Regions from separate parts of the Kocuria sp. KRD140 genome, predicted to be linked through region 2. Evidence: predicted binding sites of a transcription regulator. Region 2 holds the regulator's gene; the other holds the start of a gene.

Region 1 (15,542 bases), on a different contig from region 2:
CGAGTGCCGGGTTGAGGTGGGCGGGACCCACGATGTGCAATTCGAAGTCCTTGTGGTCCGGGCGCAACTTGACCGTGACCGGGGCGAGCAGGACCGGGGCGATGAACCGGCGCAACCCGTCCGCCACGGGATCGGCGAGCCACGACGCCGTGCCCGCGGCCAGGTAGGAGGCGTCCAGACCGTGCATCACCGACAGCTCGTGGACCTTGGTGCGCAGCGCCCGGGCCGAGCGCACGGCGCGCTCGTACGCGGGGCTGTCCTGGTGGATCATCGTGGACAGCCGGGTGGGACGGCCCATGAGCAACTGTGCCTGCCCCGAGGAGTTGGCCTCGGTGAGATCGATGCAGACGTTGTCCACCTGGTTGAAGTCCAGCAGGGTGTCCGGGCCCGTGTAGGCGTCCATCTGTTGGGTCCAGGAACGCAGGGACACGCGGGGGTGTTCGCGCTCGCCCGTGGCGCCCGTGTCCTGGGGGGTTGTTCGGGAACGGTCCGGGGCGGGTGTCGACATGGTGCTCCTACTCACGAGTGCGCCGGTCTGCTCACCACGGGGGATGGGGCGGACCGGCGCACCGCAACTGACGATGGCTCTCTACGCGGTGGGGTTCACTCCCACTCGATGGTTCCCGGCGGCTTGGACGTGACGTCCAGGACCACCCGGTTGATCTCCTCGACCTCGTTGGTGATGCGGTTGGACATCCGGGCGAGCAGCTCGGAGGGCAAGCGGGACCAGTCAGCGGTCATGGCGTCCTCGGAGCTCACCGGGCGCAGCACCACGGGGTGGCCGTACGTGCGACCGTCCCCCTGGACGCCCACCGAGTGCACATCCGCGAGCAGCACCACGGGCATCTGCCACACGTCGTCGTCGAGTCCGGCGCGCGTGAGCTCCTCGCGGGCGATCGCGTCCGCGCGGCGTAGGATGTCCAGGCGCTCCTCGGTGACCTCACCGATGATCCGGATCCCCAGACCCGGACCGGGGAACGGCTGGCGGCCCACGATGTTCTCGGGCAGTCCCAGTTCGCGGCCCACGGCGCGAACCTCGTCCTTGAACAGGGCGCGCAGCGGTTCCACGAGTTCGAACTGCAGGTCCTCGGGCAGCCCACCCACGTTGTGATGGCTCTTGATGTTGGCGGCACCCTCACCGCCGCCGGATTCCACGACGTCCGGGTACAGCGTGCCCTGCACGAGGAACCGGACGGGCTGGCCGTCCTGGGCCTCGTCGCTGAGCACCTTTTGCTCGGCGGCCTCGAACGCGCGAATGAATTCCCGGCCGATGTTCTTGCGCTTGGTCTCGGGGTCGGTGACACCCTTGAGCGCAGCGAGGAAGCGGTCCTGCTCGCGGGCCACGTGGAGCTTGATGCCCGTGGCGGCCACGTAGTCCTTCTCGACCTGCGCGACCTCGTCCTGGCGCATCAGACCGTGATCTACCAGCACGCACGTGAGACGGTCCCCGATCGCGCGCTGCACAAGGGCTGCAGCCACCGCGGAGTCCACACCGCCGGAGAGCCCGCACAGGGCCTTGCCGTCACCCACCTGGGCGCGGATCGCGGCCACCTGCTCCTCGATGATGTTGCCCGTGGACCACGTGGGCGTGAGCTGGGCCCCCTCGAAGAGGAAGTTCTCCAGGATCTTCTGCCCGTACGCGGAGTGCTTGACCTCGGGGTGCCACTGCACGCCGTACAGCCTACGCTCGCGGTTCTCGAAGGCCGCCACCGGGACGCCCTCCGTAGTAGCCAGGGTCGTGAAACCCTCGGGCGCGGCGGTGACCGAGTCACCGTGACTCATCCACACGGTCTGCACGTCCGGGGTGCCGTCCAGGATGGTGCCCACGCCGTCCCCGGAGGTCGAGGCGGCGGTGGCCCCGTACTCGCGCACACCCGTGCGCTCAACGGTCCCGCCCAGGGCGTTGGCCATGATCTGAAAGCCGTAGCAGATCCCCAGCACGGGCACGCCGGCTTCGAACAGTTCGGCGTCCCGTTGCGGCGCACCGGGCGCGTACACGGACGCCGGGCCGCCGGAGAGGATCAGCGCGGCGGGGTTGCGCTGCAGGATCTTCTCGGTGGACCAGGTGTGCGGGACGATCTCGGAGTAGACGTTCGCCTCGCGTACCCGGCGGGCGATCAGCTGCGCGTACTGCGCGCCGTAGTCGACCACGAGTACCGGACGTTGCTCCAGTTCGCTCAGGGTGTCAGGGGATTCACTCACGCGGACAAGTCTAGAACACCGCTCGGACACCCTCGCCCGGTCTCAGTAGCGCCGGGCGGCGCGCGGATTGGCCACGAGTTCGGCCTCCGTGGAGCGGTGGATCTTGCGTTCCACGATGAACGAGAGGAACGGCACCACACCGCCCAGGGCCATCACGACCAGCTGCGCGAACGGCCAGCGCATGAGCGACCACACGCGCAGGCATGAGAGCAGGTAGATCACGTAGAACCAACCGTGGATGATCAGGATCCACGTGGAGATGTTCACGCCCCCGGCCAGGTTCTCGAGCTCGAGGTCCTGCCAACCCAGGGCCACGCTCTGCCCCGTGGCCTTGTCCGTGCCGCCCGCGATCAGGTCGTAGCCGAAGCCGTAGCGGGTGATCATCTCCGCGACGAGCAGCAGCAGGAAGGTACCCGAGATCCACGCGCACACCTTGTAGAAGGTCAGCGCGCCGCGGATCTGCGCCTCAGTCCCGCCGAAGCGCCGTCGTGGTTTCAGCGCGGCGGCCTTGGCGCGCACGCTGTCCGGGACGGTCGCGCGCTCGGGGCTGGCGTCCTCGGGCGCGGTGACCCGCACGCCGTCGGTGCGGCGCACCGGGCGGGGCTGGGAATCGGGCTGCGGCGTGTGATCACTCATGACTGGCTCCGTGGGATCGCGGGGTGGAACTCGTGGGCGGGGTGCGCGATTCCGTGCGCACCGCGGGTTGGTCGTCGAAGTAGTAGTAGCACTGGTCCTGGGCGTCCCAGTAGTAGTAGGACTGCTCGGCCTCGTCCCAGAAGTAGGCGCCGTCGAAGTAGAAGTACTTCTCGGGGTCCTGCCGACGCAGGTAGTCGTCCCGCACGAAACGCCACCACATGAAGAACGCGAAGCCCGCGAACACGACCCACTCGATCGCGTAGAACAGGTTCAGGGCGTGCACGGAGGTGTCCGCGGGTTGCTGCTGGATCTGCAGGGGTTCCAGCCCCTCCCCCATGAGCCCGGCCGACACCGCGAGCGTACCCTCCCGGGTCACGGGCGCCGGTTCCGCCGCGGGGTTCTCCGCGAACGCGGCCACGTACCCCGAGTACAGGGGTACGTCCCACAGATTGCTCAGCTGCGCGGACGCCACGGACGCGACCTGCCCGGCCGGCACGTTCTCGCTCGGTAGCGGGGAGTCCGTGGGCAGGAGTCTGCCGATCACCCGGATCTCGTCCGACGGCGCTCGCGGCACCCGGTCGACGGAAGCGACCCAGCCCCGGGCCACCGCGATCGAGACGTCGTTATCGGCGGCGTCCCAGCGCTGTTGCGAATCGGGGATCGCGAGTTGGGTGACCACCCAGTACCCAGGGTTGCCGTCCTGCAACCGTCCCGGGACCAGCACCGTGGAATCGGGGACGTAGCGCCCGACCGCGGATACCATGTGATCGGCTTGCTGAGCGGTCGTGGCTTCCCCCGGGAAGACCACGTCTCCCAGGGTCGAGACCCGGTCCTTGGCGGGATCCACCACCGTGGAAGACTGCAGGGAAGCGTTCAACTGCCACATGCTCAACACTACGAACAGTGCCGCCACGATCAGCGCGACCGCCAGGAAAGCCAGGGAGCGGGGGCGCAGGGCGGTCTTGAGCACCCCTCAACCCTAGTGCTCCGGGCTGGACGTTTCCCAAATCAGCGGGGGTACGGTCAGCCCCGATCACGGGACGGCCACGGGTCACGGGTCCGTAACGGCCACCGGTTTCCGGGCCGGAAGCGCGGGCGCACCCGCGGCCCGGCACGGGGGGATCAGCTGCGGATCACCACGTCCGCGCGCTGGAACTCCTTGAGCTCGGAGTAGCCGGTGGTGGACATGGCCCGGCGCAGGGCACCGATCACGTTAGAGGAGCCGTCCACGTGGCGCGAGGGCCCGTTGAGCAGCTCACCCAGAGGACCCACGGTCCCCACGTGGGTGCGCACACCGCGCGGTGAGTGCGGGTTGTGGGCCTCGGGACCCCACAGCCAGCCCTGACCCGGGGCCTCCTCCGCGCGGGCCAGCAGGGTCCCGAGCATCACGGCGTCGGCGCCCATGGCGATGGCCTTGACGATGTCACCCGAGGTGCCCAGACCGCCGTCGGCGATCACGTGGACGTACCGACCGCCCGATTCGTCGAGGTAGTCGCGGCGGGCCGCGGCGACGTCGGAGATGGCCGAGGCCATGGCCGCGTGGATGCCCAGGATGGATTCGGTGCGCAGGGACGCGCCGCCCCCGAAGCCCACGAGCACGCCCGCCGCACCCGTGCGCATGAGGTGCAGGGCCGGGGTGTAGCCCGCGGCGCCGCCCACGATCACGGGAACGTCCAGGTCGTAGATGAACTTCTTGAGGTCCAGGGGCTCCTGGGTGCGCGAGACGTGCTCGGCGGAGACCGTGGTGCCGCGGATCACGAACAGGTCCACGCCCGCCTCCAGCACGGTGCGGTAGTGCTCCACGACGCGCTGCGGGGACAGGGAGCCGGAGACGATCACCCCGGACTCGCGGATCTCGGCCAACCGGGCCTTGATCAACTCGGGCTGGATCGGGGCGGAGTACAGCTCCTGCATCCGCCGTGTGGCCTGCGGCAGGTTTTCAGAGCTGAGGTCCGCGATCTCGTCCAGGACGGGCTGCGGGTCCTCGTAGCGGGTCCACAGGCCCTCGAGGTCCAGCACGCCCAGACCGCCGCAGCGGCCCAGGGCGATCGCCGTGGCCGGGGACATCACGGAGTCCATGGGCGCACCCACCACGGGGATGTCGAAGTTGTAGGCGTCGATCTGCCACGAGGTGCTCACGTCCTGCGGGTCGCGCGTGCGTCGGGAGGGCACCAGGGCGATCTCGTCCAGGCTGAACGTGCGGCGTGCCCGCTTGGAGCGCCCGATTTCGATGTCGTAACTCACGAGGGATCCTTTCACCGCGCGGAGAGCGCGGGGGCTGGCGCGATCAGCGCTTGTAGTTGGGGGCTTCCACCGTCATGGTGATGTCGTGCGGGTGGGACTCCTTGAGCCCGGCCGGCGTGATCCGCACGAACCGCCCCTTGTGCTTGAGCTCCTCGATGCTGTGCGCGCCCACGTAGAACATGGTCTGGCGCAGCCCACCGTCCAACTGGTGCAGCACGGACGCGAGTGGCCCGCGATAGGGCACCTGGCCCTCGATGCCCTCGGGGATGAGCTTCTGGTCGTCGGCCACGTCCGCCTGGAAGTAGCGGTCCTTGGAGTAGGACGTGTTCTTGCCGCGCGACTGCATGGCCCCGAGCGAGCCCATACCGCGGTACGCCTTGAACTGCTTGCCGCCCACGAACACGAGTTCCCCGGGGGACTCGTCGCAACCGGCCAGCAGGGAGCCGAGCATCACGGAGTCCGCACCGGCCACGAGGGCCTTGCCGATGTCCCCAGAGAACTGCAGCCCGCCGTCGGCGATCAGCGGCACGCCCGCGGGGATGGTGACCTGGGCGGCCTCGTTGATCGCGGTGATCTGCGGGACGCCCACGCCCGCGATCACGCGGGTCGTGCAGATGGAACCCGGACCCACACCCACCTTCACGGCGTCCGCGCCGGCGTCCACGATCGCCTGGGCGCCCGCGCGGGTCGCGGCCTGCCCACCGATGATGTCCACGTGGGCGGCGGCAGAGTCCTTCTTGAGCCGGGCGATCATGTCCAGCACGCCCTGGGAGTGACCGTTGGCGGTGTCGATGAACAGGGCGTCCACCCCGGCCTCCACGAGCGCCATGGCGCGCTCGTAGCCGTCGCCGAAGAAGCCCACGGCGGCACCCACGCGCAACCGGCCCTCGTCGTCCTTGGTGGCCAGCGGGTACTGCTCGGCCTTGGTGAAGTCCTTGACCGTGATCAGCCCGGTCAGCCGGTCCTGGTCGTCCACGAGCGGCAGCTTCTCGATCTTGTGCGTGGCCAGCAGCTTGTGGGCCTCGTCTCGGCTCATCCCCACGTTGCCCGTGACGAGCGGCATGGGGGTCATCACGTCCCGCACGAGCCGGGTCTCGAAATCGCTCTCGGGCAGGTAGCGGGTGTCCCGGTTGGTGATGATCCCGAGCAGCTTCTGGGACTCGTCCACCACGGGCAGACCGGAGACCTTGTAGTAGCCGCACAACCGGTCCAGTTCCGCGAGCGTGGCCTCCGGGGATACCGTGACCGGGTTGGTGATCATCCCGGACTCGCTGCGCTTGACGCGGTCCACGTGATCCGCCTGGTCCTGGATGGACAGGTTGCGGTGGATCACGCCGAGCCCGCCCTGGCGGGCCATGGAGATGGCCATGGCCGATTCCGTGACGGTGTCCATCGCGGCAGAGAGCACGGGAGCCTCCAGCGTGATCCTGCGGGACAAGCGAGTCCTGGTGGAGGCCTCCGACGGGATCACGTCCGTGTTGCCGGGAAGCAACAGCACGTCGTCGTAGGTCAGTCCGGTGAAGCCGAACGGGTCGTCCATGAGGGCCGTGGGCACGGGTTCAGACACGAATAATCCCTTTCACGCGAGAATGTCCCCACCAGTCTACGGCGCGCGCCGAGGGCTCACTCCGCGGCCACCCCCGGTGTGACCTGGACCGCGCGGACCAGGGTGTCGTGCAACAGCGGGGCCATGCTGCGCGTGTAGTCCCACGTGAGGTGGTGCGAGTCGAGCCACACAGCCACATTGCCGATCACGGGTGCACACACGTCCACCGGACAGATCAGGTCTGTGGGGTCGATCCCCACGAAGCCCGGAATGCTGTCTAGGCTCGAGGCGGGATCCGTGTCCCCGAGAACGGTCTGCCGTGCAACTCGGCAGGATTCGTCGTCCCGGCCCTTCTCCGCGATGCAGCGGGTGGGGTCGAAGTCCAGCCGGGGGTTGTCCCGGAATCCCACCACTATGCTGCCCTGCTCCGTAAGGTCCTGGGTGAGCTCCTCGAGCCCGCTCACCACGTGCTCGGCGCCCCCGTCCATGAGCTCCGAGCGGGTGGAAGTGGTCATCACAACGTCCGGTTTCAGGACCTCGAGGTAGTCCATGACGGCCTCGTTTCCATCGCGGCACGTGCTCGACTGACCCTCCACGCCGAAGCCGCACCCGGGTTGCAGCACCGAGATCAGCTGCCAGTTCTCCTCCTCCGCCACCGGGATCACCGCGCCCATGTACTGCTCCATGTGGGAGTTGCCAACAACGGCCACCACCTTGGTCGGGTTCTCCACCTTCTCCGTCTGCCGACAGAAACCCTGGGCCGTTCGGTTTGCACTCTTGTACTCTCCCTCGCAGGCGCGGGGCAGTCCCACCCACTGGTCCTGCATCGAGGCAGGCAGTACGGGCGCGTTCTCGTCCCCCGTGAACTCGTAGCCGGGTTCCAGCACCCGAGCCCCCGGGTTGTTGAGTTCAGCCCGCGCCTCGAGCTGGGCCGTGCGGTGACGCTCCACCGCAGACCACGTGCCGGCGCTCGCCAGCACCAGACCCATGCAGATCACAATGACCAGAGCGAGCCGCCAGTTCCTCGCCTCCGGCCACTTCCACCGCTTCAACGGGTTCTCCACGAACTTCGTCAGCAGCAGCGCCAGCACGATCGAGACCACCACGAGCGCCACACCCGAGCGCGGCCCCGCCACAGGCCGCTCCCGGACCACCAGGTAGGAGATCAGCAGCGGCCAGTGCACCAGGTAGAGCGCGTACGCCGCATCCCCCAGTCGCACGATGGGACCCCACGAGAGGAACCTGTCGAAACCGATCGGCGATCCCGTCTGCCCCGCCACGATGATCGCCGCCGCCGACAGCAGCGGCCACAACGCGATCCAACCCGGGAACGCGCCCTGCACATCCACGAGAATGCCCACAAGGACCATGCTCACAAAACCGAGCCAGCCCAGCACCAGCCGCACCACACGGGGCAGGTTCAGGTAGGGAATGGCAAGGGCCACCAAGGACCCCAGGGCGAACTCCCACAACCGGGCACGGGTGTCGAAGTACGCGAACTGCTGCTGCGTGGCCGTCGTGACCACCGAGAAGACCAGGGACACGGCGAAGACCACACCGAAGCACGCCGCCAGGACCGGCACGCTGCTGCGACCCGTCCGACGCTTCACCAACCAGGCCAGCCCGAAGATCAACGGCCACGTCAGAAAGACCTGACCCTGCACCGACAGGGACCAGAAATGCTGGAACGGCGAGGCCGTGGAATGGTCCGCCGCGTAGTAGTCCACCGCGTTGGACGCCAGCGCCCAGTTCTCCAGGTACAGGATCGAGGCCACGCCCTGGGACCGGAACTCCGCGACGTCCGTGCGCGGGAACACGAGCCAGATGAGCGCCAGGGTGAACAGGATGATCACCGTGGCCAGGGGCAGCAGGCGTTTGAACGTGTGCAGCCAGTACCGGCCCAGCCCCAGAGGCCGCCCGCCCTCGATCCGACGCACGAACGACAGGGTCATGAAGAACGCCGAGATCAGCAGGAAGACGTCCACACCACCGGACACCCGGCCCATGAACACGTGATAGACGACCACGAGCAGCACCGCGATCGCCCGCAACCCCTGCACCTCGGGGCGGAACCCCGAGTACTTCTGGACCCGCTGCGCAGTCGACGAACCGAGTGATCCGGTGTCGCTGGTCGAACGGTCGGCACCGTCTGCAAGCACACTGGGCACGTCGCGGTGTTCGGAGGGAAGCATGCGGGCCATCGTAACCGCTGCGCGGCGCCGCAGGCCTCCTCGAAAGCCGCCGCGCTGCGCAGGAGCGCCCTGTGCCGGGTGTTCACCCCGCTTCGCCCAGGACGCGCGGTCGGATCAGCTCAGTGCCTCGGTGAGCTGGTCGCCGAAAGCATCGATGAGGCTCTCCCCGTACGGCGCGGAGAGGTGGTTGGTGTCCGCGAACACGTAGACGTTGCCGATGACCGGGTGGCACGATCCCCCGGGGCAGATGAACGACGTCATGTCCACCGTCACGTACCCGTCGATCCCGTCGGCTAGAGCCTTCTGAGGATCGTCCTGACGCACAGCCGGGGGCACCTGGGTGCACTGGGGGTCGTCCCGGTCCAGAGCCAACGCACACTGGGTGAGACCCTCCTTGAACCGAGGGTTGTCGCGTATGCCCACAACCGTCGTTCCGCGCCCGGTGAGACGCCGGATGGCGGACGTGAGGTTCTCGTTCACTCTTTCGGACTCCACGCTCGCGAACGTGCCCTGCAGGAAGACTGTGTCGAAGTCGTTGGAGGTGAGCAGGTGCTCCGAGTGCTCGAACCACCCGGCGCAGTGCGGCTGGGTCTTCGGCTGCTGCGACGCCTCCGTGTAGAAGCATCCCTGCCCCACGTACGCGATCACCCGCCAGTTGTGGTCCTGGGCGTAGGTCTTGATGGCGGGGATCCACTGCTGGGCGTGGCTGTTCCCCAAGACCAAGACCGTCTTCTCGGCGTCGTCGTTGCCCAGGACCTCCGTGCAGTACTTCCGGACCGAGGAGTCGATGTCGATGTCCGAGGGGCACTTCGACCCCAGATCCGCGTGATAGTCCGCCAGCTCTTCCGGCCGAGGGAGAGTTGGCGCGTTCTCGTCCCCCGTGAACTCGTAGCCGGGTTCCAGCACCCGAGCCCCCGGGTTGTTGAGTTCAGCCCGCGCCTCGAGCTGGGCCGTGCGGTGACGCTCCACCGCAGACCACGTGCCGGCGCTGGGTGAACAGGGGGCGGGCGAGAGAGTGGGGGTTCGATCGGGGGGAAGCACGCAGGCCATAGTAGACCTCCCCCGTCTGACAAGGAGTTACTCGGGTAACGCGATCCCCGTGATCCCGTCCTGCTGCAGGGCGTCCGACACCCGCTGGGCGAAGCTGTGGGAGGCTGAGGCTGCATACATCCCGGTGAGGTGGTCGTCGTCGAAGTAGACGATCATGTTGCCCACGGCGGGCCGGCACGCGCCGTCGGGACACACGACGTCGGTCATGTCCACGGGCGCGAAACCCTCCAGTTTGGAGCCCAGGTCCCGCTGGGGGTCGGGGGTGTCGAGCATGGGGGCCACGATCTCGCACTCCGAGGACTCGAGGCTGCGCAGCGCGGCGCACTCGGCCGAGGCGTCGTGGAACCGTGGGGTGTCCCGGATGCCCACCACCTGGATGCCGTCCGCCACGGGGGCGCGCACGCGGGTCTCCAGGCCCGGCTTCCACGTCTCCCCGTCCGGCTCGCTGAAGGTGCCCTGCACGAACACGAGGTCCGGGTCCGCGGCGGCGAGCATCTCGTCGCTGCCCTCGAACCAGGTCGCGCACGCCTCGGCGTCCTCGAGTTCCGCGGCCACCGTGTAGGAGCACCCATGCTGGATGAAGGCGAGCACGCGCCACCCGTTCGCGGGGCCAGCGGTTCGAGCACGGGGACCCAGTGCTGCATGTGGCTGTTGCCGATCATCAGCACGGTGCGGGCGGGGTCCTCCGTGGCCACCGGCTCGCGGCAGAACTGCCGGAACTGCTTGGGCAGCTCGACGTCCTCGGGACAGCCCCCGCCCAGGTTTGCGGCGCTGTGGGGCAGTTCCTCGGGGCGCGGCAGCGCGGGCGCGGTCGGGTCGCCGTGGAACTCGTAGCCCGGCAGCAGGGCGACGGCGCCAGGGTTGTTCGCGGACGCGTTCTCCCCCAGTCGATGGTTGCGTTGCAGCTCCGCCCGTTCCCACGCGCCGGCGGTCACCGTCACGAGCCCCATGCACACCGCGATCACGAGTCCGACTCGCCACGACCGGGCCTCCGGTCACGACCACCGCTTCAGGGGTTCTTCGAACCAGCGCGTGAGAAGGAGGGCGAGCGCAACCGAGGCCAGCACGAGGGCGGTTCCCGCGAGGGCTCCGGCGTCCGGGCGGTCACGGAGCACCAGGTAGGTAATCAGCAGCGGCCAGTGCACCAGGTAGAGCGCGTACGCTGCATCCCCCAGGCGCACGATCGGGCCCCACGAGAGGAACCGGTCGAAACCGATCCGGGACCCAGGCTGCCCCGCCACGATGATCGCCGCCGCCGACAGCAACGGCCACAACGCGATCCAACCCGCCGCGTAGTAATCCACTTGTTCGGCAGCGAGCGCCAAGTTCTCCACGTACATCACGGATGCCACACCCTGCGAACGGAACTGGGCGATCTGCGTGGTCAGGAAGAACGCCCACAGCGCGGCGAGGGTCAGCAAGATTGTGAGCGTGGCCAGGGGGTAACAAGCGTTTGAACGTGTGCAGCCAGTACCGGGCCACCCGGGCGGCGGCATCGGCGGGGCGCGCGTCCTGCGGTGCCGCCGGTCCGATACGGGGGTGGGCGCCGTCGTCCGCGGAAGCGACCGCGGCGCCGGTCACGGAACCGGCAGCGCTCGACCCGGGATCGTGCGAGGAGCGCTTCGGGGCGGACGGCATTGATTCAGCCAAGGGGGCGCCGCGGCAGGATGCGAACCGTTCGCGGTGCGGGTCCTTACGCGACACGACATGGGAAAAGGCGGCCCACTCCCGGGAGGAGTGAACCGCCGATTCCCGGTCACCCACCGAGGTGGGCGGGGTGGGACGCGTCAGGCGTCCTCGCCCTTGTGCTCGGCCACGAGCGTCTCGGTGGTGAGCACGAGCGCCGCGATGGACGCCGCGTTCTGCAGAGCGGAACGGGTGACCTTGACGGGGTCGATGATGCCCGCGGCGAGCAGGTCCTCGTACTCGTCCGTCAGGGCGTTGTAGCCGTTGCCGGGCTCGAGGTCCGCCACACGCGCCGCGACGACGTTGCCGTCCTGGCCCGCGTTCTCCGCGATCCAGCGCAGGGGCTGGGTCAGGGCGCGCCGCACGATGGTCACGGCCGTAGCCGCGTCCCCGGTCAGACCGAGGTCCGTGCCGTCGAGCGCCTTGGAGGCGTGGACCAGCGCGGAACCGCCGCCGGCCACGATGCCCTCCTCGAGGGCCGCGCGGGTCGAGGACACGGCGTCCTCGATGCGGTGCTTGCGTTCCTTCTGCTCGACCTCGGTCGCAGCACCGACCTTGATCACCGAGATGCCACCGGCCAGGCGCGCGAGGCGCTCCTGGAGCTTCTCACGGTCCCACTCGGAGTCCGTGCGAGCGATCTCCGCCTTGATCTCCGCCACACGCTCGGCCACGGCCTCCGAGGAGCCCGCACCGTCCACGAGCGTGGTCTGGTTCTTGGTCACGGTGATCCGGCGGGCGTTGCCCAGCTGGGACACGTCCACGCCCTCGAGCGAGATGCCGAGCTCGGGGGTGATCACGGTCGCATCCGTGAGCACGGCCAGGTCCTGCATGATCGCCTTGCGGCGGTCACCGAAACCGGGGGCCTTCAGGGCCACGACGTCGAGCGTGCCGCGCAGCTTGTTGACCACCAGGGTGGACAGGGCCTCGCCCTCGACGTCCTCGGCGATGATGGTCAGCGGCTTCTTGGCCTGCAGCACCTTCTCGAGCACGGGCATGAGGTCCTGGACCGAGGAGATCTTGCCCTGGAACAGCAGCACGAAGGTGTCGTCCAGGACGGCTTCCTGGCGCTCCGGGTCCGTGACGAAGGACGGGGACAGGTAGCCCTTGTCGAACTGCATGCCCTCGGTGACGTCCAGCTCCACCTCGGTGGAGGAACCGTCCTCGATGGTGATCACACCGTCCGTGCCCACGGTCTCGAAGGCGCGGGCGATCAGTTCGCCGATCTCCATGGACTGCGCGGAGATCGCAGCCACGTGGGCCACGTCCTTGCCCTCCACGGGGCGGGCGTTGTCGAGCAGACGCTGGGCCACGGTGGCCACGGCAGCTTCCACGCCGCGCTTGATGTCGCCCGGGGCCGCTCCGGCGGCCACGTTGCGCAGACCCTCCTTGACGATGGCCTGCGCGAGGACGGTCGCCGTGGTGGTGCCGTCACCGGCGACGTCATTGGTCTTGGTGGCCACTTCCTTGGCCAGCTGGGCGCCGAGGTTCTCGTACGGATCCTCGAGCTCCACCTCACGGGCGATGGTCACGCCGTCGTTCGTGATGGTGGGTGCGCCCCACTTCTTGTCCAGGACCACGTTGCGCCCGCGGGGGCCCAGCGTGACCTTGACGGTGTCGGCCAGTCGGTTGACACCGGATTCGAGCGCTTTGCGAGCGGCGTCGTTGAACACCAACTGCTTGGGCATGTGTGCTCCTTACGAAACGAGAAGGGTGTGGAAATGACGGCGCGGTGCCCGCGTGGCCCGTTCTCGGGCGAACGTCCGGGCACCGCGCACGAAAGTCGTTGCGGGGATTACTTCTCGATGACGGCCAGCACGTCGCGCGCGGGGAGCACCAGGTACTCCTCGCCGTTGTACTTGACCTCGGTCCCGCCGTACTTGGAGAAGATGACCACGTCACCCTCCTTGACGTCCACGGGGATGCGGTTGCCCTTGTCGTCCACGCGGCCCGGGCCCACGGCCAGGACGGTGCCTTCCTGCGGCTTCTCCTTGGCGGTGTCCGGGATGACCAGACCGGAAGCGGTGGTCTGTTCAGCGGCCAGCGGCTGAACCACGATGCGATCCTCGAGAGGCTTGATGGAGACCGACACGATCTCTCCCTTTCTTCTAGGCGTGTGAGACGGTGTGCGAACGCGCCGTGTCATGGGGTCCCATGACCGCGTCCGCCACAGGCCAGTTGGCGTGCCAACCGTCGTCGCGGTGCCGATTGAGCGCCTGGCCTTTAGCACCCTCACCATGAGAGTGCTAATCATCACTGTAGGGAGACGGGCCGCACGCGGTCAAGGCGCGCCCGCCACGCTCGCCTCTGGGCGCAATCCACGGGTACGACGCCGCTGTCCCCAGCCTCCCCGCGGCCGCGTCAGTAGTGGCCGGCGAGCCGTCCGTGCCGCGTCAGTAGTAGACCGCGAGCCGTCCGTGCCGCGTCAGTAGTAGACCGCGAGCCGTCCGTGGGGACCGTCGTGGCACGTGACCGGGGTGTCGAACACGCGCGTGAGGGTCTCGTCCGTCATGATCTGCTCGGGCGGGCCGAACTCCACCACGCGACCGTCCTTCACGGCGCAGATCCAGTCCGAGTAGTGGCTCGCGAAGTTGATGTCGTGCAGCACGATCAGCACGGTGCGTCCGAGCTCGTCCGCGACGCGGCGCAAGTGATGCATCATGTGCACCGAGTGGCGCATGTCCAGGTTGTTCAGGGGCTCGTCCAGCAGGAGGTACTCGGTGTCCTGGCACAGCACCATGGCCACGTAGGCGCGCTGGCGCTGACCGCCCGAGAGCTGGTCCAGGTAACGGTTCTGCAGGGGTCCCAGGTCGAAGAAGTCGATCGACTCGGAGATGATCCGCTCGTCGTCCCGGGTGATCCGCCCACGCGTATAGGGGAAGCGACCCAGCGCCACGAGCTGGCGCACGGTGAGCCGCGCGGTGAAGTGGTTCTCCTGGCGCAGCGTGGAGACCACCTTGGCGAGTTCGCGCGGCGGCGTCCTGCTCACGTCGTGACCGCCGATCTCCACGGTGCCGACCTCGGGACCCAAGAGGTGACCCATCATGGTCAACAGCGTGGACTTCCCCGCGCCGTTGGGCCCCACGAGCGCGGTCACGCCACCGGCGGGGATCTGCAGATCCACCGGCCCGATCGCCAAGTCCGTGCCGTACTCCTTGACCAGTCCGGTCAACTGGATCACAGTCTGCCCCTCCTCAGGATCACGAAGAGGAAGACACTGCCACCCACCAGCTCGATGATGATGGACACAGCGCCCTCCGCGTAGAAGACGTTCTTCAGGACGAAATAGGCCCCGGACAGCACCGCGAAACCGATCAGCGCGGCCATGGGGAACACGTAGCGGTGGTCGTGGGTGTCCGCGAACTGGTACGCCAGGATCGCCACGAGGAACCCCAGGAACGTCATGGGCCCGATCAGGGACGTGGAGACCGCCATCAGGATGGACACCCAGAACAGGGTGAGCAGCAGCTCCCGGCGGTGGTCCATGCCCAGGTTCGTGGCCACGTCCCGCCCCATGGCCATGACGTTGAGCGTGCGGGAGTGCACGTACAGAGCCACCGTGGCCACCACGCACAGCGGCACGGCCAGCGGGAAGTACCCGGGATCCGCGTTGGCCACCGAGCCGAACAAGCGGGCGCTGAGCACGTCGAACTCGCTCGGTGAGAGCAAGCGCTGCATGAAGGTGGACACCGCGCCGAGCCCGCCGCCCAGGACGATGCCGATCAGCAGCATCACCTGCACGTTGGCGTACTTGCCCGAGAGCAACCAGCCGTAGAGCCCCAGCGCGAACACGATCATGAGGCTCACCTGCAGGGCGTACTGCGGCAGCCCCTGCACCGCACTGACCCCCACCGCACCCAGGAAGTAGACCGCCGAGGTCTGGATGAGCACGTACAGGGACTCGAAACCCATGATCGACGGCGTGATGATCCGGTTGTTCGCGGCGGTCTGGAACGCGACCGTGGCCATGGCTTGGCTCACCGCCACGA
Region 2 (15,542 bases):
GTCACGGCGGCGATGACCGAGAAGAGCCATCCGATGAACGGGATGAGTGAGAGCACGATGCCCGCGAGGATCACCAGGGTGGGCAGCATGGTGTAGTTGGCGGCTTCCCGGGATTCCTGAGCGGTGAAGGGACCGCGGTCCTTGAACACCCGGTGGATCATGTAGCTGGGCAGTACGCCCACCACGCCACCCAGGTGGGCGAGGGTGGCCCACTGCCGGTCCTGGGACACGTCCAGGGGTTGCGCCACGGGGGCCACGGACTCGAACGGAGTCTCGGCGGAGCGAGTGGAGGGGGAGGGAGCAGCGTCAGTCACGAGCGGGTGTGCCTTTCACGGGCGGTAGCCATCCGGGTCGGTGGACGCCGGTGCTCCCATCCTACGGTCGTTCCCGCGTGGCTCGCGCCGGACGACGATACCAGGCGTCACCGACGCTGAGGGTTACCGCTAACGCGGGTCACCGAAGCCGTAGACCACCGGCTTTGAGCGCCGTCGACGTCGTGGGTCACCGCAGGTCAGGCGCAGCCCGGGTCAGGAATCGGCGGCGTCCGGGGCGGTGAGGAAGTCGATGAGCTCCTCCACGCGGCCCAGCAAGGCCGGTTCGAGGTCTGCGTACGTGTTCACTCGTGCAAGGATCGCCTGCCACGCCCGCCCCACGTCCTGGGGTGTGCGGTGCGGTAGGCCCAGCGCGCGTGCCATCCCGGTCTTCCAATCCACCCCGCGCGGGATCACGGGCCACTCCCGGATCCCCAGGGCGCTGGGCTTCACGGCCTGCCAGATGTCCACGTAGGGGTGTCCGAGGATGAGCACATTGTCCCGGGCACCCGGGACCGCGAGCGCCTCCTGGGCGATCCTGGACTCCTTGGAGCCCGCGACCAGGTGGTCCACTAGGATCCCGAGCCGGCGCTGCGGGCCGGGGTGGAACTCGGCGATGGCTGAGGGGAGGTCGTCGATCCCGTGCAGGGGTTCCACCACGGTGCCCTCGACCGCGAGGTCGTGGCCCCACACCTTGGCCACGAGCTCGGCGTCGTGGTACCCCTCGACCCACACACGCGACTCCTTGGCCACGGACGCGCGCAAGTTCTCGACCTCGACCGACCCCGAACGCGTGATCCGGGGCTTGGCCGGGGCGCTGCGGGTCTCGGGCGGGCCCAGCCGCACGGGTTCGCCGTCCAGGAGGAAGCCCGGGCCCAGGGGGAAGGACTTCACGCGCCCGTGCCGGTCCTCCAGACCCACCACGCGCATCCCGCCGATGGTCTCCACGTCCTCGAGCACCATGTCCCGGGCCACGGGGACGTCCCGGGAGACGGGACCGGTGCGGGCGACGTCGGGACTGCCTAGGTCCTGGGGACCCCAGGACCAGCCGGATGCGTTCACGGGCGACTCCTCCACGTCGTGCCGCGGCGCGAGCGCGCCGCCGGGCAGGCGAATCAGCCGCGAGCGTATCAAAATCGGCCCCTGACCCACGGGCCCTTGACTGCCAGGATTAGCACTGTGAACTCTTGAGTGCCAGAATTGCCAGCAACGGGAGGTGAGACACATGGAGCATCCGCGCCGAGCGCAGATCCTGCGCGCCATCGTGGAGGACTACGTCCATTCGCGTGAACCCGTGGGGTCCAAGGCGCTCGTGGAACGCCACCGTTTACCCGTCTCCTCCGCCACGGTGCGCAACGACATGGCCGCCCTCGAGGAGGACGGGCTGATCGTGGCACCGCACACGAGCTCGGGTCGGATCCCCACGGACCGAGGTTATCGCGAGTTCGTCAATCAGATCGCAGCCCTGGAGCCCCTCACCTCCGCCCAGCGCCGCGCGATCCAGGTGTTCATGGACGGCGCCCAGGACCTGGACGACATCATGGAGCGCACCGTGCGCCTGCTCGCCCAGCTCACCCACCAGGTGGCCGTGATCCAGTATCCCGTGCGCACCGGGATCACCGTGCGCCACGTGGAACTCGTGGACGTGGGGGACGCCCGCGTACTCGTGATCCTGATCCCCACCACCGGACGCGTGGCCCAACGCACCGTGGAACTGCCCGTCACCCTGACCGAGGCCCAGCTGCTGGAGCTGCGCGCCCACGTGCTCGCACGCCTGCTCGGCACGCCCGTGGAAGACGTCCCCGACGCCGCCGTGACCCTGCCCCCGGCCCTGCCCGAGGAACTGCGCGACGCCGGGACCGCGGTGACCGGGGCGCTCGCGGTGCTCGCAGCGGTGTCGGACGAACACCGCCTGGTGATGGCCGGGACCGCGAACCTCGCGCGCTTCAGCGGGGACTTCCCGCAGAGCATCTCCCCGGTGCTCGAGGCGCTTGAGGAACAAGTAGCCATGCTGCGATTGTTGTCCGAGATGCAGCAGGACGAACGCGGGGTCGCGGTGCGCATCGGCTCCGACCACAGCGACGACCCCCTGGCGGAGGCGTCCGTGGTGGCCACGGGTTACGGTCCGCACGCCGCGTCCAAGGTGGGAGTCGTGGGGCCCACACGCATGGACTACCCCACGACCATGGCCTCCGTGCGCGCGGTGGCCCGCTACCTGTCCAAGAACCTGGGGGCTGAGCGCACGTGAGCGCCGCCCGCCCCGCTCGACCGTAGAACCGTAGAACCGACGAAAGAAGAAACGACGACATCGTGAGCGATCACTACGAAACCCTCGGCGTGAGCCGGGACGCCAGCGCCGAAGAGATCAAGCGCGCCTACCGCAAGAAGGCCCGCAAACTCCACCCGGACGTGAACCCCTCACCCGAGGCCGCCGAGGAGTTCAAGCGCGTCTCCCACGCCAATGACGTCCTCTCCGACCCGGACAAGCGCCGCGTCTACGACGCCACGGGCAACGAGAACGGCACGGACACCGGCTTCGGCGGGGGCTTCCCCGGTACGGGCTTCGGCTTCTCCGACATCTTCGAGACGTTCTTCCAGGGCGCGGGAGCCGGTGGCCAGCGCGGCCCCCAGTCCCGCACCCGCCAGGGCCAGGACGCCCTGATCAACGTGCGGATCTCCCTCAAGGACGCCGTGTTCGGCATGGAGAAGGACATCACGGTGGACACCGCCGTCGTGTGCCCCACGTGCCAGGGCACGTGCTGCCAGCCCGGCACGAGCCCCGTGACGTGCACCATGTGCCGCGGCTCCGGGCACATGCAGTACCAGCGCCAGTCCATCCTGGGCATGGTCACCACCCAGGCCCCGTGCTCCCAGTGCAACGGCTTCGGCACCGTGATCGAGAGCCCGTGCCACGAGTGCTACGGCGAGGGCCGCGTGCGCGACCGCCGCCCCCTGACCGTGAAGATCCCCGCCGGCATCCAGTCCGGCAACCGCATCCGCCTGGGCGGCCAGGGTGAGGCCGGCACCGCCGGCGGACCCAACGGCGACCTCTTCGTGGAACTCAAGGTGGACCCGGACCCCACCTTCCTCCGCGAGGGCGACGATCTCCACGCCCGCCTGCGTATCCCCATGACCGCCGCCGCGCTCGGCACCACCGTGAGCCTCGAGACGTTCGACGGCGCTCGCACGGTGGACGTCGATCCCGGCACCCAGTCCGGTGCGACCGTCACGCTCGACGACCTGGGCGTCACCCACCTGCGGGGCAAGGGCCGCGGGGACCTCAAGGTGCACTTCGAGGTGGAGACCCCCAAGGACCTCTCCTCCGAACAGCGCGAACTGCTCGAGCGACTCGCCGAGCTGCGCGGTGAGGAAGCAGCGGACGGTACGACCGTGAACACCAACCACTCCGGTGGGTTCTTCTCCCGGTTGCGGGACCGGTTCAACGACCTGTGACCAACCCCGTCTTCCACGTCCCCGCTGAGGACCTCTCCCGGGCGCACCCGGGGGAGGTCCTGGACGTCGCGGGTCCCGAGGCCAAGCACGCGGTGACCGTGCGGCGCCTGCGCGCGGGGGAGGCCCTGGACCTCGTGGACGGGCACGGCACCCGTGCGGTGTGCACGTTCGACTCCGGGGCCAAGGACCGGATGAGCGTGACCGTCCAGGAGATCCACCACGACGCAGCGCAGCAGCCGGAGTTCACGCTGGTGCAGGCACTCGCCAAGGGGGACCGGGACCTGCAGGCCGCGGAGGCCGCCACGGAACTCGGGGTCTCCCGGGTGATCCCGTGGCAGGCGGAGCGCAGCATCGTGCGCGTCCACGCGGACCGCGCGGCCAAACTCATGGCCAAGTGGGACTCCACCCTGGCCGCGGCGGCCAAGCAGTCCCGGCGCGCCCGCTGGCCCGAACGCGGTGACTGGGTGGACACCGCGGGTCTGGCCCGGCTGATCGCTGCGGAACCCCAGATGCTGTGGCTCGTGCTGCATGAATCGGCGAGCACACGTTGGTCCACCCCGGACGTGACCCGGTGGGGCGATCGGTCCCGGATCGCGGTGATCGTGGGCCCGGAGGGAGGGATCGGTGACGGAGAGCTCGAGGCGTTGTGCGCCGCCGGTGCTCAGCCGATGCGCCTGGGGACCACTGTCATGCGATCGTCCACCGCGGGACCCGCGGCACTGGCCGCGCTGCACGCGGTGCTCGGGCTCTGGGACTGACCCGGGACCCAACGGGGAGGGCTCAGTCCCCGGCGCGCACCGTGATCGCGTGATCGTCGGACACGGTGGTGCCGGAATCGTCCGTGCCGCTCACGCGCACGGTGTACGTCCCGGGGTCGAGCGTGACACTCGTGCGTAGTTCCGTGCCCGTGGTCGGATCTGAGCCGGGGGAAGCGGGTGCGACGTTCCCACTGTGCACGACGCGGTCGTCCTCGAGCACCTCCCAGCGGGCGTCACGCACCGAGGGCAGCACGCGGGCGAAGACCGTCACGGGGCTCTTGGGTTCCGCCCCGGTCTGGGGGTCCACGAGCCACACGGGCGCGGCCAGTGCAGAGTCACGCGTGAGCGGGGCATTAAGTTCCACGGCTCCGAAGGCCTTGTACCCGCTCTGCCCGTTCACGAGGACCCGCACCTCCTTGGCCGTGGACGAGTCCAACAGCCCGGCGGTCACAGCCGCCGCGGAGACCGTGTACACCATTTGCTGCAGTGCGACCCGCGCGTCCTGCGAGGAGAGCTGGGAGGCGAACGCGGCGGCGGGCAGGTCCACGGTGATGGTTCCGTCCGGGGACACGGAGGTGCCCACGGTGTCCACGGCGGACCACAGGGACCGGTAGTCCGGGTCCGCGGGGGTGGCCGAGGTGACCATGAGTGCCGCCTGGGCCACGGGGTCGGTCGTGTCCTGGGAGGTCGGGGTGCGGAACTCGCGGAACAGGTAGCGCGATTGGTCCCCGGTGCCCACCCAGTACACGGGGGCCTGTTCGGTGGCCACGCCTTCCATCGCCGTGTCCGTGTTCATGGGTGCGGAGGCGATCCCGGGGGCGGCTTCGGAGTTGTGGTCCGGTCGGTCGGCGGCGGTCCCGCACGAGGCCACGACCGCGGCGAGCGACACGGCGAGCGCCCCCGTCGCGGCGCGCCGAAGTCCGCCGGGCGCGGTGGCGCGACGACGCTGCGGCTCGGTCGTTCCTGCGGGATTTTTCACGGCTACACAACTTACCCACCGGAAGCCACGGGCGCTAACGTCGCACGTGGATCCGGGCGGACCGTTATTGGATTGCAACCTGCGGCGTGCGAGCCCGTCGGTCCCGGCGGGTCCGGGTCCGCGCGCACCGGTAGGCTGGACCCGATGAGCGAACCAACCGAAGGGACCGAGGCACTGAGCACTCCGCCCACCGAACGAACCCGCGTCACCGTGCACGTACCGGATCGGGAGACCGCCGTCCGGACCTTGGGTCACGGGGACGCGACCTTACGTCTGCTCGAGCAGCAGTTCCCGGCCGTGCGGATGACCGTGCGGGACCTGGACGTGGCCCTCGAGGGGCCCGTGATCGACACCCGCCTGGCCGCCTCCTTACTCGAGGAACTTCTCGCGATGGCGCTGCGCGGCACCGAGATCACCGAACGCACGGTGCTGCGCGTGGCCCGCATGATGCGTGACGCCCAGGACCTGCGCCCGTCGAGCGCGCTGTCCACGAGCATCCTCTCCACCCGGGGCAAGACCATCCGGCCCAAGACCGTGAACCAGAAGACCTACGTGGACGCGATCGACGAGCACACCGTGGTCTTCGGGATCGGGCCCGCCGGTACCGGCAAGACGTACCTGGCCATGGCCAAGGCCGTGCGCGCCCTGCAGGCCAAGGAGGTCAACCGGATCATTCTCACGCGTCCCGCGGTGGAGGCCGGCGAGCGACTGGGCTTCCTCCCGGGTTCGCTCAACGACAAGATCGACCCCTACCTGCGTCCCCTCTACGACGCCCTGCACGACATGATGGACCCCGAGTCCATTCCGCGGCTCATGGAGGCCGGGACCATCGAGGTCGCCCCGCTGGCCTACATGCGCGGGCGCACCCTTAACGACGCCTTCGTGATCCTTGACGAGGCCCAGAACACCACCCCGGAACAAATGAAGATGTTCCTCACCCGTCTAGGCTTCGGCTCACGGATCGTGGTCACCGGTGACGTGACCCAGGTGGACCTGCCCGGGACCACCAAGTCCGGACTGCGCCAAGTCCAACACGTGCTCGGGAAGATCGACGACATCGCGTTCTGCGAACTGACCTCCGCGGACGTGGTGCGCCACGAACTCGTGGGCGAGATCGTGGCCGCCTACGACCAGTTCGACACCACCAACCGCCACCGCGTGGAACGAGCCCGCCGCAAGGACGAACGCCGAGCGGCGTCGTCCGAGCGCACCGGGGGAGACACCCCGTGAGCGTGGCCTTCGACCTGCCCTGGGACACCCCCGCCGAACAGGCCGAGCTGCCCACCGCCTACCGCGCCGTGGACACCGACCAGCTCGAGGCCCTCGTGGACCTCGCCTTCACCCGCTGGCACCTGCACCCCGACACCGAGGTCAGCATCGCCGTAGTGGACGAGACCCGCATGGCCGAACTGCACGAACAGTGGCTGGACCTGCCCGGAGCCACCGACGTCATGTCCTTCCCCATGGACGAACTGCGCGAGGGCACCCCCGACGACCCTAGCCTGGGCGTCCTCGGGGACGTCGTACTGTGCCCACCCGTGGCCGAACGCCAGGCCGCGGCCGCCGGCCACAGCACCCAGGACGAACTGTGCCTGCTCACCACCCACTCCCTGCTGCACCTGCTGGGCCACGACCACGCCCACGAGGACGAACGCGCCCGCATGTTCACCGCCCAGCGCTCGCTGCTCGAGGAGTTCCTGGGCCGGGACGCGCCCGTGGAGACCATGACGTGAGGCGCCGCACCGCCTCCGACCCCCGCACCGACTGAACGACCGAGGACCCGCGATGACCCAGCCCTCTGAACAGCCCGCTGACTTCCGCGCCGGTTTCGCCGTGTTCGTGGGCCGGCCCAACGTGGGCAAGTCCACGCTGACCAATGCGCTCGTGGGGCGCAAGGTCGCGATCACGTCCAACCGTCCGCAGACCACGCGGCACACCATCCGCGGGATCGTGCACCGCACCGACGGTCAGTTGATCCTCGTGGACACCCCCGGCCTGCACCGTCCGCGCACGCTGCTCGGTCAGCGGCTCAACGACGTCGTGGCCCAGACCCTGGGTGAGGTGGACGTGATCGGCTTCTGCGTGCCCGCGGACCAGAAGGTGGGCCCGGGGGACCGGTACATCGCCCAGCAGGTCGTCGCCGCCGTCGGGCGCACCCCCGTGGTCGCGATCGTGACCAAGGCAGACCTCGTCCCCCAGCAGCGCCTCGCCGAACAGCTCGTGGCCGTGAGCGAGCTCGGGCGCGAGGTCGTCACCGAGGAGCGCGCCCAGCGCGACGCACGACGACGACGTCGCGACGCGGCGCCGTCCGCCAAGGGCGCCGGCGGTCGCCCGGCCGCGCAGCGCACCGAGGACACGCCGGCCGGATGGGCCCACGTGATCCCCGTGAGCGCGGCGGACGGCTTCCAGATGGACGAGATCGCCGAGCTGCTCGTGTCGCTGATGCCCGTCTCCCCGCCCCTGTACCCGGAAGGGGACCTCACTGACGAGCCGGAGGTCACCATGATGGGCGAACTCATCCGCGAGGCTGCGCTCGAGGGCGTGCGGGACGAACTGCCCCACTCGCTCGCCGTGGTCGTGGACGAGGTCTCCGAACGTGAAGGCCGCTCACCGGACAACCCCATGCTGGACGTCCACGCGAGCCTGTACGTGGAACGGGACTCCCAGAAGGCCATCGTGATCGGTAAGCGCGGTGCGCGACTGCGCGAGATCGGGACGCGCGCGCGAGCCCAGATCGAGTCTCTACTGGGCACCCGGATCTACCTGGACCTGCACGTCAAGGTCGCCAAGGAATGGCAACGGGACCCCCGACAGCTGTCCAAGCTCGGGTTCTGACCGGACACACACCACACGCCAACCCGGTGCCGTAGCCTGACCCACCAGTCAGGGCCGCACGCCCCCCCGATCCGAGACCCCAGGAGACGTCACCGGTGGATCCCAGCTCAGCACCACGCCGGAGCCGCCGGAGTTCGCGTACGAGCGCGCCGTGGAGCACGCATCCCGCCCGCCGCACGAATCGCGACGGCGAGGCGTACGACCTGCGCCAGACCGGACGTCATCACCGCGCCCATGTCCATCGCCCCTCGGTACGCAGGATCGCCGTGATCCTGGCCGTGTTCGGGCTGCTGGCCGTGCTCGGCATCGGCGGGATCGCCGCGCTGCGCCTGACCGGCAACCTCACCTCGAGCCCCCTGAACCTCTCCGACGGTGCCGAGAACGTGGACGACGGCCCCCTGGACATCCTCGTCATGGGCTCGGACACTCGCCACGGTCAGGGCAACAGCGAATACGGCAGCGAGGACGACGCCGAGGGCCGCACCGACGTCATGATGCTCATGCACGTGACCGAGAACCGCGATGCCGTCACCGTGGTCTCCTTTCCCCGGGACCTCTTGGTCAGGATCCCGCAGTGCACGGACCCCACGAGCGGCACCGTGTACCCGGCCACGACCGGGATGCTCAACAGTGCGGTGGAACACGGCGGCCCTGGGTGCACCGTGGCCGCGATCAACCGACTCACCGGCGTGAACATCGACCACTTCATGCTCGCCGACTTCAACGCCGTCAAGGAACTCTCCAGCGCCGTGGGCGGCGTGCAGGTGTGCGTCAACGAACCCGTGGATGACCCCAAGTCCGGGCTGCGTCTGCCCGCCGGGATCTCCTCCGTGGAGGGCGAACAGGCACTCGCGTTCCTGCGTTCCCGCGCGGCGTTCGGCAACGGTGGGGACGAGGCCCGCATCCGCTCGCAGCAGTCGTTCCTGGCGTCCCTCACGCGCAAGATCCAGGCGGACGGGACGCTCACCAACCTCCCGCAGCTCTACCACATCGCCGAGGTGATGACCCAAAACCTACACGTGGACCAGGGGTTGACCTCCATCCCCACCCTCGTGGGCATGGCCGGTGCGCTCAACGGCATCGATCCCGGCCGGATCGCGTTCGTGACCGCGCCGTCCGAGCCCTACCCGCAGGACCCCAACCGGTTGCAGCTGGACGAGAAGCCCGCCGAGCGGCTCTTCGAGACCCTGCGTCGGGACGTCTCCGTCACGGAGGCTCGCGACGCGCCGTCGGCGTCCCCCGGGCCCTCCCACGCGGTGGGGGAGACCGCCACCCCCGCGCCGAGTGCCGCGCACCCCACGGAGCCGGCGGCATCGCCCACCGCGACCGGCCCCGCCGTGGACCCGTCGCTCGTGCCGATCACGGTGAGCAACCGCACGGACGCCGGGGGCCGGGACCACCAGCTCGTGAGCGTGCTCGAACGCGCCGGCTACGACCAGGCGCGCACCGCGTCCTCCGGCACGCAGCTCGCGGCCACGCAGATGTTCTACAACCCCAACTGGGCGCTGGCCGCGGACGACGTCGCCGCTGTCCTGAACGTCTCACCGAGCCAACTCGTGGCGAGCTACGACGTGCCCGGGATCGAGGTCGCGGTGGGCCAGGACTTCCGTAGCGGTGACACGATGGACCGCAACGCCGCCCTGCCCGACGACCTGCAGGGCCAGACCGCGGAGCAGTTCACGTGCCAGGAGACCGCGGCGGGGTAACGATCCGGTGTGCCGGCGACCTAGTGGTACGTTGGATCACATGCGGCAAGGGATGACGCTACTCCTGCTTACGTGCCGCAGCGGGGCCTGAACCGATCCTCACGGCCGACCACCCGCTGCGGAGTTCCGTGGTGCCGGCCCACAAGCTTCTGATCGAAAGGCCCCCTTCCCATGAAGAATTTGCAGCGTCCCTCCGGAATGCCCGTCCACAAGTACACCCCGTACCACCACAACTTCCCGTTCGACATGTCCGACCGCACGTGGCCGGACAAGGTGGCCACCACGGCCCCGCGCTGGTGCGCCGTAGACCTGCGGGACGGCAACCAGGCGTTGATCGACCCCATGGACTCCGAGCGCAAACTGAAGATGTTCCAGTTGCTGGTGAAGATGGGCTACAAGGAGATCGAGGTGGGCTTCCCGTCCGCCTCGCAGACCGATTTCGACTTCGTGCGCACCCTGGTCGAGGACGACCTGATCCCGGAGGACGTCTCCATCCAGGTGCTCACGCAGTCCCGCGAGCACCTGATCGAGCGCACGTACGAGGCGATCGAGGGCGCACCGCACGCGATCGTGCACCTGTACAACTCCACGTCCACCCTGCAGCGACGCGTGGTCTTCGACCGCGACATGGACGGCATCGTGGACATCGCCCTGACCGGTGCCAGGTTGTGCCGCAAGTACGAGGAACAGCTCAAGCACACCGACGTCACGTACGAGTACTCCCCGGAGTCCTACACGGGCACCGAGCTCGAGTTCGCCGCGCGGATCTGCAACGAGGTCGCCGAGACCTTCGAGGTGGGTGACGGTCGCAAGATGATCATCAATCTGCCCGCGACCGTGGAGATGGCCACTCCCAACATCTACGCGGACTCGATCGAGTGGATGGGCCGGCACCTGTACCACCGCGACGACATCATCCTGTCGCTGCACCCCCACAACGACCGCGGGACCGGTGTGGCCGCCGCCGAGCTGGGCTACCTGGCCGGGGCGGACCGGATCGAGGGGTGCCTGTTCGGCAATGGCGAGCGCACCGGCAACGTGGACCTGGTGACCCTGGGGTTGAACCTGTTGACCCAGGGCGTTGACCCGCAGATCGACTTCTCGGACATCGAGGAGATCCGCCGCACGGTGGAGTACTGCAACCAGTTGCCCGTGCCCGAGCGCAGCCCGTACGGCGGTGACCTGGTCTTCACCGCGTTCTCCGGTTCGCACCAGGACGCGATCAAGAAGGGCTTCGAGGCCATGCAGCGGGACTCGCAGGAGCGGGGCGTGGACATCGATGACATGGAATGGGCCGTCCCGTACCTGCCGGTCGACCCCAAGGACGTGGGCCGCAGCTACGAGGCCGTGATCCGCGTGAACTCCCAGTCCGGCAAGGGTGGCGTGGCCTATCTGCTCAAGAGCGAGTACGGCATCGACCTGCCCCGCCGGGCCCAGATCGAGTTCTCCGGGGTCGTGCAGAAGTACACCGAAACCTCGGGCTCGGAGGTCACCGCGCAGCAATTGTGGAAGATCTTCACCGACGAGTACCTGCCCGCCAAGGACGGCGGCGGCGAGCTGTGGGGTCACTACCGCATCACGTCCATCTCCACCCATGCCGAGGACGAGGGCAACACGGTCCTGGAGATCGGCCTGGACGTGGGCGGCGAGCACCACGAGCGCACCGCGCACGGCACCGGGCCCATCGACGCGCTGATTCAGCTGTTCAACGCGGAGGGCGTGGACGTGCGCCTGCTGGACTACACAGAGCACACGCTGTCCGCGTCCGCGAACGCGCAGGCCGCGAGCTACGTGGAGCTCGCCGTGGGTGACCGCGTGCTGTGGGGTGCGGGGATGGACAACAACACCACGCGAGCGTCCCTGAAGGCCGTGATCTCCGCGGTCAACCGCGCCGTGCGTGACGCGCAGTTGGCCCAGCAGGACTGAGCGCGCTCCTTCCCTTCTCCGACGACTCCGCTGCGGGCACCCGGGTGCGCCGCAGCGGAGTCGTGTCCGGGGTAGGTGACACAATGACCCGATGGCCCGTTCAACCTTCGCATCGCGCAGCTATCGGGACGACGCCGTGGTGCTGCGCACATACGACCTCGGCGAAGCGGACCGGATCGTGATCCTGCTGACGGCCGAGAACGGCCAGGTCCGGGCGGTGGCCAAGGGTGTGCGGCGCACCAAGTCGCGGTTCGGTGCGCGCCTGGAACCCTTCCACGTGGCCCAGGTGCAGCTCGTGCACGGACGGAACCTGGACATCGTGTCGCAGGCCATCGGCAAACGGGCATACGGGCAGAGCATCGTGGCCGACTACGAAAAATACACCGCCGCGGCGGCCATGGTCGAGACCGCGGAGAAACTCACCGCGGACGACTACGACACCGCAGTCCAGCACTACCAGTTGCTCGTGGGAGCGCTGTCTGCCCTCGCGCGTGGTCTGCACGAGCCGGGGCGCATCCTGGACTCTTATCTGCTACGCGCCGTGGCCCTGGCCGGTTGGACGCCCAGTTTCGTGGACTGCGCACGGTGCGGGGCTCCCGGGCCTCATCGCTCGTTCTCCGCGGCCCTCGGCGGTGCGGTGTGTCCTCAGTGCCGTCCGCCGGGATCCGCCGCGCCCAGTGCGGCCACGTTCGTGCTGCTGGACGGGCTGCTGCGCGGGGACTGGTCCACGATCGACGCCGCCGGCACCAAGACCGCGCGCGCAGCTGCCGGGTTCGTGGCGGCGTACATCCAATGGCACATGGAGCGCACGGTGCGTTCCCTGGCCCTCGTGGATCGCGGGGACGGCTGAGGCGGGGAGTGCCCGCTACTCGGTGGGAAGTTCTAGGGTGGGGGAGGACCACCCCGTCGCTTCTCGAAAGGATCCCCGCATGAGCCGCTTCGCCCCGCCGCCGCCCCATCCCAGCGGTGCCACGGTGCCCGCCCTGGATCGCGATGCCATTCCCCGACATCTGGCCCTCGTGATGGACGGCAACGGCCGCTGGGCCAACGACCGCGGACTGCCGCGTACCGAGGGGCATCGGGAGGGTGAGCGAGCCCTCATGGAGGTCGTCGCGGGAGCCATCGACCTGGGGATCCCGTACGTGTCCGCGTACGCGTTCTCCACGGAGAACTGGAAACGGTCCCCAGCCGAGGTCGCGTTCCTCATGAACTTCACGGGGGACGTGATGTCCCGCCAGCTGCCCACGTTCAAGGAATGGGGGATCAAGGTGCGGTGGGCAGGGCGGCGCCCCCGCCTGTGGAAGTCCGTGATCAACCGACTGGAGACCGCGGAGCGCGAGACCCAGGACAACGATGTCATCACGCTGACCATGTGCGTGAACTACGGCGGTCGCGCGGAGATCGCCGACGCCGCGGTCGCGATGGCTCGGGACGTCCAGGAGGGGCGGCTCATGCCCGGGTCGATTACCGAGGACATGGTCCAGCGGTACTTGGATGAGCCCCAGTTACCGGACGTGGACCTGTTCCTGCGGTCCTCGGGAGAACAGCGGCTGTCCAATTTCATGCTGTGGCAGTCCGCATACGCGGAAATGATGTTCCTGGATATCCTGTGGCCGGACATGGACCGCCGTGTGCTGTGGCGTGCGGTAGAGGATTACGCTCACCGCAACCGACGATACGGGGGAGCGATGGATCAGATGGCCCCGGCCACGGGGGAGTAACCGCCGAATTGGGTCCTCAGTATTTAGAGTTTCAACTGAATATTGATACTTATAATTCGAGTTGAGATTGAGATTGTATGTAACCTGAACTCGTCTTCCCGTGGTATCAGCGCCCACTTGGCATACCCGCCGGTGATGCGCCCGAGGTGGTCCGGGAGCGGGCACCCCGTGTGAAAAACTGGCCACATGCGCGTGTACCCCGCTTTTTTCAATCTCGTTTTCTCCTGGATGGACCCGGAACTCGCCCACACCGTGGGGTTCGCGGGGATCAAGCTGGCCCGCCGTGTGGGCCTGGGGCGGGTGCTGCACCGCCTCACCCGCCCGGATCCGGGCAACGAGGTCCATGTCATGGGGCTCACCTTCCCGTCCCCATTCGGTCTGGCCGCGGGTTTCGACAAGGGCGCTACCGGTACCCACGCGTTGACGAACCTCGGCTTCGGCCACGTGGAGATCGGCACGGTCACGGGCCAGGGTCAGCCGGGCAATCCCCGTCCGCGGCTGTTCCGCCTGGTCGAGGACCGCGCCGTGATCAATCGTATGGGCTTCAACAACGACGGCGCGGAGGCCGTGGCCCCGCGAGTGGCCTCGGCACTGCAGAGCCTCGCCCAGGACGCCGCCCGTACGCATCGTGCGCGCCCCGTGGTGGGCGTCAACATCGGCAAGACCAAGGCCGTGGGTCTCGAGGACGCCACGGACGACTACGTGCGCAGCACCCGCGTGCTCGCCCCGTATGCGGACTACCTCGTGGTCAACGTTTCCTCCCCGAACACCCCCGGACTACGCCAACTCCAGGAGCTCGACGCGCTGCGACCGCTGTTGCGAGCCGTGCGGGAGGAAGCGGACCGGGTCACGTCGTGGCACGTGCCGCTGCTCGTCAAGATCGCCCCGGACCTCGCGGACCAGGACGTCCTTGCGGTCGCGGACCTGGCCCGGGACCTGGGGCTGGACGGCATCGTCGCGACAAACACCACGATCGTCCGCGACGGGCTCGGCCTGCGCAGCGACGCACAGGACGTGATCGCGTGTGGAGCCGGCGGACTCTCGGGGGCGCCCCTGCGGCGTCGTTCCCTCGAGGTGCTCAAGCTGTTGCGAGGTCACGTGGGGGAGGACCTCGTGCTCATCTCCGTGGGAGGGGCTACGAGCGCCCGGGACGTGATCGAGCGACTGGACGCCGGTGCTTCCCTGGTGCAGGGCTACACCGCGTTCCTGTACGAGGGGCCGTTCTGGGCGGCGCGGATCAACCGCGGCCTGCGCCGGGCCGCACGGCGCACCTCGCACTGAGGACCCACGGAAGTGATGGAACGAGGGGCCGGCCCACCATGGTGGGCCGGCCCCTCGCGGGTTCTGCGGGTGTTACTCGGGACGCTCGCCCCGGCGCACCTGCGGCTTGGGCAGGCGCATGCGGCGCATCGTAAAGGTACGCATCGCGGCGTACCAGCGGGTGCCGGGCTGGACGGTGCCGAACGTGCGGCGCAGTGCCGCGTGCAGTCGGTTGGACATGATGATCGCGTCGATCACGCACAGGATGATGTAGCCGTACACGACCCAGATCAGTGTGATGGCCACGGACTGCACCGGCAGGAACATCAGGACCAGGATCAACAGCAGGAAGATCAGCACGTACTCGCCGATGTTGAACCGTGAGTCCACCCAGTCCCGGGCGAAACGGCGCTGGGGCCCGGCGTCCCGCGGGCCCAGGTAGCGTTCGTCTCCGGCGGCCATGCCGGCCTGTGCCTGGGCGCGCCGTTCCCGTTCCGCGATCCTGGACTCGGCTTTGGCGGCCTTGCGGTCCTTCGGGATCAGGGGTCGGCGACGCGCGGCCTCCTGCTCCTTGCGGGTGGGGGTGGGGCGGC

Evidence for each region. Region 2 encodes HrcA, which represses chaperone genes, less so after heat shock. Its sites were predicted from a motif close to TTNGCACTCGNNNNNNNCGAGTGCNAA; they were not measured.
Region 1: groES (co-chaperone GroES) is a predicted target of HrcA. The motif match lies at 13,777-13,803, and genes of this name have one in related genera.

Annotation. Positions count from the first base shown of each region.
Region 1 covers NZ_JABFAW010000007.1:62,676-78,217, forward strand. The annotation lists gene J1M36_RS06605 (hypothetical protein) at 1-508, opposite strand, end outside; gene guaA (glutamine-hydrolyzing GMP synthase) at 604-2,202, opposite strand; gene J1M36_RS06615 (DUF3817 domain-containing protein) at 2,245-2,838, opposite strand; gene J1M36_RS06620 (SURF1 family protein) at 2,831-3,808, opposite strand; gene J1M36_RS06625 (GuaB3 family IMP dehydrogenase-related protein) at 3,961-5,082, opposite strand; gene guaB (IMP dehydrogenase) at 5,126-6,622, opposite strand; gene J1M36_RS06635 (acyltransferase family protein) at 6,706-8,820, opposite strand; gene J1M36_RS06640 (SGNH hydrolase domain-containing protein) at 8,935-9,789, opposite strand; gene J1M36_RS13105 (SGNH hydrolase domain-containing protein) at 9,898-10,875, opposite strand; gene J1M36_RS06650 (hypothetical protein) at 10,866-11,291, opposite strand; gene groL (chaperonin GroEL) at 11,658-13,241, opposite strand; gene groES (co-chaperone GroES) at 13,349-13,645, opposite strand; gene J1M36_RS06665 (ABC transporter ATP-binding protein) at 13,979-14,734, opposite strand; gene J1M36_RS06670 (iron chelate uptake ABC transporter family permease subunit) at 14,731-15,542, opposite strand, start outside.
Region 2 covers NZ_JABFAW010000001.1:47,937-63,478, reverse strand. The annotation lists gene J1M36_RS00255 (DUF4870 domain-containing protein) at 1-314, opposite strand, end outside; gene J1M36_RS00250 (DUF3097 family protein) at 528-1,373, opposite strand; gene hrcA (heat-inducible transcriptional repressor HrcA) at 1,537-2,559, shown strand; gene dnaJ (molecular chaperone DnaJ) at 2,622-3,764, shown strand; gene J1M36_RS00235 (16S rRNA (uracil(1498)-N(3))-methyltransferase) at 3,761-4,522, shown strand; gene J1M36_RS00230 (GerMN domain-containing protein) at 4,545-5,501, opposite strand; gene J1M36_RS00225 (PhoH family protein) at 5,646-6,731, shown strand; gene ybeY (rRNA maturation RNase YbeY) at 6,779-7,234, shown strand; gene J1M36_RS00215 (GTPase Era) at 7,287-8,336, shown strand; gene J1M36_RS00210 (LCP family protein) at 8,603-10,042, shown strand; gene leuA (2-isopropylmalate synthase) at 10,214-11,968, shown strand; gene recO (DNA repair protein RecO) at 12,060-12,818, shown strand; gene J1M36_RS00195 (isoprenyl transferase) at 12,898-13,689, shown strand; gene J1M36_RS00190 (quinone-dependent dihydroorotate dehydrogenase) at 13,876-14,970, shown strand; gene J1M36_RS00185 (DUF3043 domain-containing protein) at 15,043-15,542, opposite strand, start outside.